Regions from separate parts of the Sedimentibacter sp. MB35-C1 genome, predicted to be linked through region 1. Evidence: riboswitches for the same ligand, from Rfam matches in the RefSeq annotation. Region 1 holds a riboswitch; the other holds the start of a gene.
The links. A riboswitch is a leader RNA that binds a small molecule or an ion and turns the genes downstream of it on or off. The one in region 1 is predicted to bind tetrahydrofolate.

Region 2: linked by a shared signal. The riboswitch ahead of RBQ61_RS04315 (folate family ECF transporter S component) and the one ahead of RBQ61_RS10040 (folate family ECF transporter S component) in region 1 are both predicted to bind tetrahydrofolate.

What each region holds. Positions count from the first base shown of each region.
Region 1 is NZ_CP133188.1:2,101,070-2,106,436, reverse strand. Features, by position in the region: gene RBQ61_RS10050 (sigma-54-dependent Fis family transcriptional regulator) at 1-454, shown strand, start outside; gene helD (RNA polymerase recycling motor HelD) at 535-2,850, opposite strand; gene RBQ61_RS10040 (folate family ECF transporter S component) at 3,062-3,592, opposite strand; THF riboswitch at 3,632-3,728, opposite strand; gene RBQ61_RS10035 (bifunctional 5,10-methylenetetrahydrofolate dehydrogenase/5,10-methenyltetrahydrofolate cyclohydrolase) at 3,780-4,643, opposite strand; gene RBQ61_RS10030 (formate/nitrite transporter family protein) at 4,722-5,367, opposite strand, start outside.
Region 2 is NZ_CP133188.1:914,865-920,231, reverse strand. Features, by position in the region: gene RBQ61_RS04325 (ornithine cyclodeaminase family protein) at 1-338, opposite strand, end outside; gene RBQ61_RS04320 (formate--tetrahydrofolate ligase) at 527-2,212, opposite strand; THF riboswitch at 2,429-2,521, shown strand; gene RBQ61_RS04315 (folate family ECF transporter S component) at 2,597-3,343, shown strand; gene RBQ61_RS04310 (NAD(P)/FAD-dependent oxidoreductase) at 3,377-4,597, opposite strand; gene RBQ61_RS04305 (hypothetical protein) at 4,594-5,367, opposite strand, start outside.

The sequences.
Region 1 (5,367 bases):
ACTGAATGTAATACCTATGAAACTAATTCCTCTAAGGCAAAGACGTGAAGATATAAGCATATTAGCTAACGATTTTTTGAAATTTTATAATAGAAAATTAAAAAAACAAATATTGGGTTTTGACAACAAAGTATATGATATACTGAACAATTCATATTGGCCCGGCAATATAAGACAGCTTGAAAACGTAGTTGAATATTGTGTAAACATAACCGAAAAAGAAGTAATCACACCGGCGGATTTGCCGCTTGACTTCTACGAGGATAAACAAGCAGATACATCTGCCGCCGTAAATCCTATAAAAGAAAACGAGCATAAAATAATAATCGAAACAATAGACAGGTACGGCTGGGATGTTAAAGGAAAAACTCTTGCTTCAGAAGAGCTGGGAATGGGTCTAAGGACTTTATACCGTAAATTAAATGACTACAACAAAAGTATTGCAAACAGGTAATCGACCGCTCTTCACCTGCGTTATTAGGTGCAGCATAAGACATAAAGCTGCAGCTTTTTATCTTAACACAACCTGACATCCTATTGTGACTGTTGGTTGCTGCCTAGTCTTTCCAAAAGACTGTTGTTACCTTCCTTAAAGTATACATATAGCTTATGTTGAGCTCTTGTCATTGCAACATATAAAAGCTTCAGGTCCAGCTCATCTTCGCTGTATTCGTCATCAACATTTACAATTATTACTGCATCGAATTCTAAGCCCTTTGACAAATATGAAGGAAGAACTACAATTGTGTTGTCATATTCCTCTTCCTTCCCTACAATCAGCTTTATATCAAGCTCCTCATTCTTCTTAAGCTCTTTGTGAATTGCACTGCACTCCTTCGGAGTTTTTCCTATAATTGCTACTGATTTATAACCTTGAGAAATAAGCTCAAGAACTTTTTGGCATGTTTCTTTTAAAAGTTCTTTTTTTGTTTTAAACTTCATAATACTTGGAATATCCCCATGTCGAACTACAGGCTTTGCAGTTATAAGTTCATCATTAGGAACAAGTTTTATTACTTCATTAGCCAAATCCATAATTTCTATGGTAGTTCTGTAGCTTTGCTCAAGTGTGAGATATTGTCCATTCTGTTCAAATATTTTGCTCTGCACTGATTTCCAATTTTTAAGGCTCCTATATGAATGAATTCCCTGAGACAAATCTCCAAGAATTGTAAAAAATTCAGTGTTAAAAATCTTTCTAAGGGCATAAAACTGAAAGAGGCTGAAGTCTTGAGCTTCATCTATTACAACATATTTTATATCAGCTTTTTCATCAAATCCCATCAATCTATGTTTCAAATACAGAAGCGGCGCCAGGTCTTCAAGTTCTATACATCCACTATCAAGAATTTTTTTGGAATAGTCTGCTGTAAAAAACGCAAGCTCTTCACTAAGTTTTCCCAAACTTAACTCTATAAGTTTTTCTCCTTCTGTTACAATCCCCTTATAACAATCAAACAAATCTTTTTCAATAAATCTGCTCATATAGCTTTTTACGGCAATTTTTATTTCTTTTTTGACTTTTTCAAGTGCAGCATCTCTTAAGTTAAGAAGATCAACTATAACAAGCCTTCTCTCCTCGCCTTCCGGTTCATTGTGCCTTATGATTTCAATCTTCCTGTCGTAGGAAAGCTTTTCTTCATCATATATTGAATCTTTTTCATTATCCAATCTGAACCTTAGATGTTTTTCCAGCTGTTGAAATCTTTTGTACAAAGGAAGATGCCTATAATCTCTTAAAATAACGCTCTTAATTTCTTTAACACTCATAAGCCTGTGACCTTCAAGCATAAAATCTTCCTGAGGAATACAACTTAATTCTATTTCATTAACATACCTTGCAATAATGTTTTTAAATGCAAGTGATCCCTTAAACGCTGAAGTTTTTACAGCAAGCCCTTTTTCTCGTCCTTCATTTGCATCTTCTTGTTTTTTGTTAATCAGAAAAAGAAGTTTTTCTTCTGAATCCGTAAGTTTATATTTATTTCCAATAAGTTCAAAAACATAATCTGCATATGTAGTCTGCTTTACGCTATCCGCCCCAAGTTCCGGCAAAACGCCTGAAATATAGTTAAGGAATAACCTGTTTGGTGCAATAATCATGAACTCTTCAGGATGAAATGATCTTTCATAAGTGTAAATTAAGTAAGCAATTCTGTGAAGAGCAATAGTAGTCTTACCGCTTCCTGCCACCCCCTGAACAATTAGCGGTTTATTTATGTCTGCTCTTATTATGGCATTTTGCTCAGATTGAATTGTAGAAACAATATCTTTTAGTCTATTATCTTTGTTTTCACCTAAAGATGCCTGCAAAAAAGTATCTGTGGCTGTTATATCCACATCCATTATACCTTTAAGGTGACAATTTTCTATTTCATACTGCCTTTTTAACAGAAGCTCACCTTTCATATCTTCACCTAGGTCATTGACATAGGTTACATTTCCTAATCGTCCATCATAGTATACGCTGGCCAAAGGTGAACGCCAGTCAAGTATCATGGGAATATCCCAATCAGGTCTTAAAAGCGACAGCTTTCCTACATAAAATTTTTCTATGTTTTCTTTGCCGTCCTCCCTAAAATCTATTCTGGCAAAGTAGGGCTTTTCCTTTGATTTTTCCAATCTGTCAAAATTCAATTCAAGCTCGTCAAGAAGTCTTGTGTGAAGCATTATTGATACATAACTTAAACTGCTGTCAGTTGGATCCAAATTAGCATAAGCATCTTTAATTTCGTTTTTGTACAAATCCTTATTCTGCTGGGATGCACCAATAATATTTTCTATATATTCTACCGTTTCCTTAAGTCTCTTTTTTTCTAAACTGTAATCCTTATGATTTTCAAGCGCCATGTTTCCTCCCCAGAGTCTAGATTTATTAGATAACTCAAATCTTTTATATATTAACTCATATGGTTACTCAGGTCAAGAATGATTCTGACCCGCAATATTTATAACCATTAAAAATCTTAAAGAAAATACAAAAAATAAAAAACTTACCTTATAGGTAAGTCATAAATTAAATATATTAAGAAATTTGTGCTGCAATCATAATATCACAAATTTATCTATTAACTTGAAAAGCCAATTTTCTTATTGCAGATTTCGAAATCACAAATATTGTAACAAGCTGCACCGGTATTAAAAAAACACACTGCATCATCCTGGTAAGAAGCAAAGGCTTGTAAGGAGCTCCATACAATATGGATATCCAAAATGTGTTTAAAAGCAAACTCAGTACGAGCTGATTAATTCCAATTGCAACTGAAATTCTTGCGATAGACTGCTTCTCATGCAAGAAAACACCGTATACAATTCCCGTAACAAATGCCGTTAAGGTAAATCCAGGAAAATATGCTCCAATGGGAAATAAAATAGCTCCAAAAAAATCCCCTAAAGCCGCAACTATTCCACCCTTAACAGGTCCCAATAACATTGCAGCTATTACAACAGGAACAAAGCCAAAGCCTATTTTGATATTCCAAGCTGAAATTGAAAAAAATCTTGATAAAACTATTTCCATAGCAACAAACATACCTGCCATTGCAACGGAATTTGAATCGAATTTTAATTCTTTTAATGATATTTTGTTCATAAATCTCCTTTCATGTTCCAACTACGAAAGAAGCAAATAAATAGCGGATGCGAAACTGTACCGCAAGCTTAATAGCTTCTCGCCCGAAGGCAACCTCCCATCCTTCGGTACTTAACGCACTGGTTTCTACTCTAATTTATATTTAATATATTTTTATACCTAATTTACACTTGTATATTTTGATGCTTTATTTCACTGTTAACATTTCACAGGCTTTAACCGCTTGATCGAGAAGAATTGTAGTAGTTATAGTTCCTACGCCACCTGCTGCAGGGTTTATTGCTTTGACTTTACCAAATGTGCTGCTGTAGTCAACGTCACCACATATGCTCCCTGTGCCGTCATCGTTTATTCCCACATCTATAACAACTGTATTTTCTGTAAAGTAATCTTCATTCATAAACTTTGCCTTACCAATTGCAGCAACAACAATATCTGCATTTTTTGTCACATCTTTCATGTTGCCTGTTCTTGAGTGACAAATAGTTACTGTTGCATTTTCATCTAAAAGAAGCATTGAAAGTGGTTTTCCTACAACAAGACTTCTACCAGCAACAGCTATGTTTGCTCCCTTAAGAGGAACTTTATAGTATTTAAGCATTTCTACAACTGCCTTTGGAGTACATGGTGCAAATCTTTTGCTGTGACCTTCAAAAATCTTTTCCATATTTAATGGCGACATGCAGTCAACATCTTTTCTTGGATCTATGATGTTTGATATATATTCTTGATCCAAATGGCTTGGAAGAGGTCTGAAAAGCATTATGCCGTGAATTTCACTGTTGTTGTTTGCATCCTCTATAGTATTTTTAAGCACCTCTGTTGAAACATCCGCTGGAAGTTCACTTACAATGCCATCAATACCGAGATTTTTGCAGTTCTTTAAAATACTTCTTTCATAAAATACATCATCTTCCCTTGCTCCAACTCTTATAATAATCATTCTTGGAACAATCCCTTTTTCCTTTAAATTTGAAACTCTTTCTTTTATATTTTCTTTTAAAAAATCCGCAACGGGTTTTCCTACCATCCTTATTGTTTCTACAGACATTTCACCCTCCTGTTAAATAACAAAATATTTTTTAAGTTAATTTAAGTAATATAATTTTTCTAGCGCATTTCCCTCATATTACTTATGGTAAACTCTGAAGTACATGACTGGAACAAAAATTCCTCCTCCAATAAAGTTGCCTATTGCTACAGGAATAAAATTAGCAGCAAATATTTTCGACAATGTTATAGAATGGTCAAAAATTGCAGCCATTGGAAGATAAAACATGTTAGCAACAACATGCTCATATCCGCTAAGTACAAAAAGCATTATAGGAAACCAGCATCCCAATATTTTACCTGTAGTATCTTTTGCAGTTGTGGCAAACCACACACCCAGTGCAACCAAAATATTACACAAAATTCCCTTGTACATTGCCTCCATAAATGTAAGCGATAACTTTGAATTAGCTATTTTTACTATGGTTTCCGAAAGAAAAGTGTTATTGTACACTCCTCCTGCATACAAAAGCGCCACCGCTAATAGTGCTCCCAAGAAATTACCAATAAGCACCTGCATTAGACTTGACATATAATCTTTAAGCGTAATTTTTTTCTGAAGATAAGCAAATGTCATAAGGCAGTTCCCGGTAAAAAGTTCTCCTCCTACAAGCACAATGAGCATCAATCCAACCGGAAAAACGGCTGCTCTTATAAATGGATTGTCATATGAAGCCATAAACCCTTGCGCTCCCAAGGAAATATAAAGTCCTGCCATTATACTC
Region 2 (5,367 bases), 1.2 Mb from region 1:
GTTCTTATTTGCGTTAGGTATGTTCCGTCAATAATCGAATTTACCATGCCTGTTTCTTCATCAAGCAAAACCATGGTAGAAGGAACTGCTGTCAATCCACGTTTAACATTATTGGGATAAACAGACACAATTTTTATCCCAAGAGCATTCGCTCCTTCGGCATATCCCGGCATATAAAGGCTCTGACCTCCTTTACCGGCAATATCTATATTTGTTCTAAGCGGTATCGAACTTCCTCCTTCAGAATAAATTTTCAGCGCGTCCCTGCAAGCCTTAATAGCATCCTTCATGGAAAATATTTTACAAATATCATCCTTTTTTAAAATAATAACGTTCATCATGCATTCTCCGTTAAATTTTTTACTATATAATAACATTGTTTTTTTTATTATTCAATAAAATTTGTTTTAAGTAATCATCATATTTATAAAAATAAGTAATGACAAAATAATACAGATAATTAAAAAATCATAGGCTTAGAGGTTTTAATTACCTGTATATTGTAAAATTTATATTTTATTATTTATTAGAACAATCCCTTAATTCGTCCATCAACATCCACATCGATGTTTTCTGCAGCAGGAACCTTAGGAAGCCCAGGCATCTTCATTATATCTCCTGTCATTGCAACTAAAAATCCTGCTCCCGCAGATATTGTTATATCTCTGATTGTTATTTTGAAACCGGATGGTCGTCCCAATATCTTAGGATCGTCTGTCAATGAATATTGATTTTTAGCCATGCATATTGGAAGGTTTCCAAATCCAAGCTTTTCGAAATTTGCTATTTCTTTATTGGCCTTTGTTGAAAATTCAACATCATCTGCACCATAAAGCTTTCTGGCTATGGCCTTTATCTTTTCTTTTATTGTCATCTCCAGCTGGTATGCGTATTCCATACTGCTTTCTTTTTCTGTCAACCTCAATACTTCTTGCGCTAACTCTTTTCCGCCTTCGCTTCCTTTGCCCCATACTTCTGACAATGCTACATTTACTCCTAGCTCGTTACACTTACTTTCAATCAATTTCAGTTCTGCTTCTGTATCTGTGGGGAATCTGTTTATTGCTACTACTGCCGGAAGCTTAAATACCTGTGTTATGTTTTCAACGTGCTTTAATAAATTTGGAAGTCCTTTTTCCAGCGCATCCAGATTCTCTTCTGCAAGCTCTGCTTTTGGTATTCCTCCATTGTATTTCAATGCCTTAACTGTTGCTACTATTACCACTGCACTTGGGTTTAATCCTGTTTTTCTGCACTTGATGTCTATGAATTTTTCTGCTCCCAAGTCTGCTCCGAAGCCTGCTTCTGTAATTGTGTATTCTGCAATTTTGCTTGCCATCTTTGTTGCTATTACACTATTGCAGCCGTGTGCGATGTTTGCAAATGGCCCTCCGTGTATAAATGCCGGTGTTCCTTCTAATGTCTGAACTATATTCGGCTTAAGCGCATCTTTCAACAGTGCTGCCATTGCTCCCTGTGCTTTTAATTGTCCGGCTGTTATCGGTTCGCCGTCTCTTGTGTATGCAACTATTATTTTCGCCAGATTTTCTTTTAGTTCTGTTATATCATTTGACAAACAGAATACTGCCATTACTTCTGATGCTACTGTAATGTCAAACCCGTCTTCTCTGGTTACTCCTTCTGTCTTTCCTCCAAGGCCGTCTACTATATGTCTTAATTGTCTGTCATTCATATCAACGGCTCTTCTCCACACTATTCTTCTTGTGTCGATATTCAATTTGTTTCCCTGGTGTATATGGTTATCTATCATTGCTGCCAAAAGGTTGTTTGCTGCTCCTATTGCATGAAAGTCACCGGTAAAATGAAGGTTTATATCTTCCATTGGAACAACCTGTGCATAGCCTCCGCCTGCTGCTCCTCCCTTAACTCCGAATACAGGTCCAAGGGACGGCTCGCGAAGCGCTACTATTGTTCTTTTGCCTAGTTTTGTAAGTGCATCTCCAAGTCCTATTGTTGTAGTTGTTTTTCCTTCTCCGGCAGGTGTTGGATTTATTGCAGTAACCAGTACCAGTTTAGCTTCTTTGTTATCTTTTAATTCATTCTGCAAATATCTGTAATCGATTTTTGCTTTGTACTTGCCGTAATTTTCCACGTATTTATCAGGTATTTCAATCTTATCGGCTATTGTATTGATTACCTTCATTTCTGCCTGCTGTGCTATTTCTATGTCGCTTAAGTATTTTTCTGACATGTTTCCTCCTGATTAATATTTTGAAATCGTTAGCTTATTCTTTACCCTACAATTATAACAGATAAAAGCAACGACAACAAATTCAAATTATTAAATAATTTTAAAACAATACTTCTTCATTCTTGCGCTATTATTTAACTATTTTTACATTCTTAAAAATTCAATTGTATATTGGTACATACTGTGGTAACATATATAAAAAATCAATATTAGCATAACAGAGTAGACAAGATGCGTAAAGTGTTAAGGGATGGGATGTCGCCCTTGAACGAAAGACCGTGTCTGCGGTGTCTTGTCGCTTCCGCTGTATTCGAGAACCTATTAATTATAGGATTATTCTCCTGTATTGTGCGGAGGTATTATTGCTCAATAAAGGAGGATAATATGAGAGGTAATACTGATTCACAGAAATTTACATCACTGACAATAGTGAGGGCAGGGCTATTCATAGCAATGAGCCTTGTATTGAAAATTATTTTTGAAATTTATATACCGCTTGCAGGTATTCCTGCACTGCGTATAAATTTTGCATCTGTTCCACTGATAATATCGGGAATGTTATTAGGGCCTGCAGCCGGTTTTATATCCGGTGCCGCTGCAGATATAATTAACTTCATCGCCAAGCCGGGCGGACCATTTTTCCCTGGATTTACATTAGTAAGTGCATTGTCCGGTTTCTTGCCAGGTCTGATATACAAGTATATAAAAAAGGATTTAAATTATAATCTGTTAAATACAATATTTATTTCTTTGTTGTCTGTTGGGTTTGTTTCCGTATTTTTATATAAAGGTTTGATTACATTTGACGGCGGAATATTTTATGACGGAAAACCATTAAGCATTTTATATATTGCCGGATTCTTCACTTTAGTTGCAATTTACATTATGATTCCAATAAAAATGACATCGGCAAACAACAATTTAAACATGAACAAAATAGTTTTTACTGTTAGTGTCACACAACTTATTACGTCTGTAATACTGAACACCTATTTTCTGTCGGTTGTCTACGGCAAGGGAGTTATGATATTTCTGCCGGCGCGAATACTTGCAAATTTTTTCATGATTCCTTTGTATTCGGTAGCAATAACCGCAGTATTGAACGTAGTTAAAGGAAGGTTTAAAATATAAGAAAAAATCACCTTGGAATCCCACCAAGGTGATTTATTTTTTATTTATGCTGTCAGCAGCCAGCTTTCCTGTTGAAAATGCTGCCTGAATATTGAATCCACCCGTATCACCGTCATAATCAACTACTTCTCCGGCAAAATACAGACCTGGCCTTATCTTTGACTCCATGGTTTTAGAGCTTATTTCACGTGTTGAAACACCGCCGGCAGTTACCATTGCAGTATTAAAACCACCAAGTCTCTCAACTTTGAATTCGTGGGCAGAAAGAAGTCCGCACAAGTTCTTTCTTTCAGCTTTCTCTAATATGCTGCATAGTTTATTTTCATTTACACCTGCCAGCTCCATAATCTTTTCAGTAAAACGCTTCGGAATATTCATCTGCTTTAGAACCGTTTTTACACTTAATTTACCGGAGCTTAAAATTAAATTATCAAAATACCTTTTAAACTCTTCTGAATTCTTAAAAGAAGTAAAATTAATTTTCAGAACGTCCCCTTCTTCGATGTATCTTGAGTTATTAAGAATTACAGGGCCGGATATTCCGGTATGAGTAAAAAGAAAATCTCCGTTAAATTCATCTGACTTTCTGTTGTTTCTCCAAAGTGAAACCTTAATATCCTCAAAAGATATCCCTGCCAGTTCCTTAAATTTATAGTTTACGGTATAGACAGGCACAAGTGCTTCTTTTGGCTCCACTATAGTGTGTCCTAATTGTTCAGCTAAATTGTATCCGTCACCTGTAGACCCAGTGCGGGGATATGATTTGCCTCCTGTCGAAATAATAAGATTAGTTGATGCATAGGATGCTTTATTTGTCTTAATCAAGTACATTTTATTCAATTCATCATAGGCAGCTTTCTTTGCTCCTTCATCATAAAGTATATCAACTCCTCTTTTTTGCAAACAGTTAATAAGCACATTCAATACGTCTGATGACTTCATAGAAGCAGGAAAAACTTTTCCGTCCTCCCTTATAAAGCTTTCAAGACCATTTTCACTGAAAAAATTCATTGTATCAATGTTTGTAAAATTATAAAGTGCAGATTTTAAAAACCTGCCGTTCCTGCCGTACCTTTTCAAAAAATCTTCAATATCCATACTATTAGTATAGTTGCATTGTCCAAGACCCGAAATAAGCAACTTTCTTCCGGGCTCTTTATTTTTTTCCAAAACCAATACTTTTTTATTTTTAACAGACAACGCACTGAGCAGACCCGCAGGGCCTGCTCCTATTACTATAACATCATATTTCATTGTAAATTTCCTTCTGTTTCTTCTGCTTTTCCTGTTTCCGAATTTTCATCTGTGCTTGCACCATCATTTACTTCTTCTTCCGGTTTTGATTCTACCATACTTTTTTCCTGCTCTTCTGTACCGTCATCTTTTAACTCCAATGACTGATTCAGTGTCAAAACATCATATTTTTCTTTCAGCGTATCAATTTTAACTGTTGCCTTAAATAAATACGAAACTTCATTTTCATCATTGTAGTATCCTTCAAAAATCAGGTCGCCTGATGCATCATCACGCTTAAACGAAGTAAACCTGCTTTTCTGATCCAGATCTATTTCCTGTTCTTTCAAGCTTATAAAGTCGTACAACTCAAACAAATTTGTTTCCGGTTTTTGAATTATAAACGTAGATGTGTCCGGCAACAAAAAAACATTTTGCACTGAATAAAAAGTATTCACTACTAAATTATTCTCAATGTCCAATATTTTATATTCTTCGTTGTTCCCTGTATCAATTAACAGAAACTTTTCATCAATGGCAGAAATATTTCCTTTCTTTGAAAATGAAGCATTGTCAATTAATTCAGGTTTTTCCTTTCCTGTTTCCCATATAAAAATCTGATTGAAGCTTTCGCCATAGCCAGTTGTATAAAACAGCACTTTATCATACGCTGAATTATCGATTATCTCAATTCCTCTCAGACTTTTGTCCAGTACTTTTTTGTTGTTGTTCAAATAAGCCATAATACTATTCTTGTCAGTTTCCTCGGAAATAAACTTAGGAACACCGTC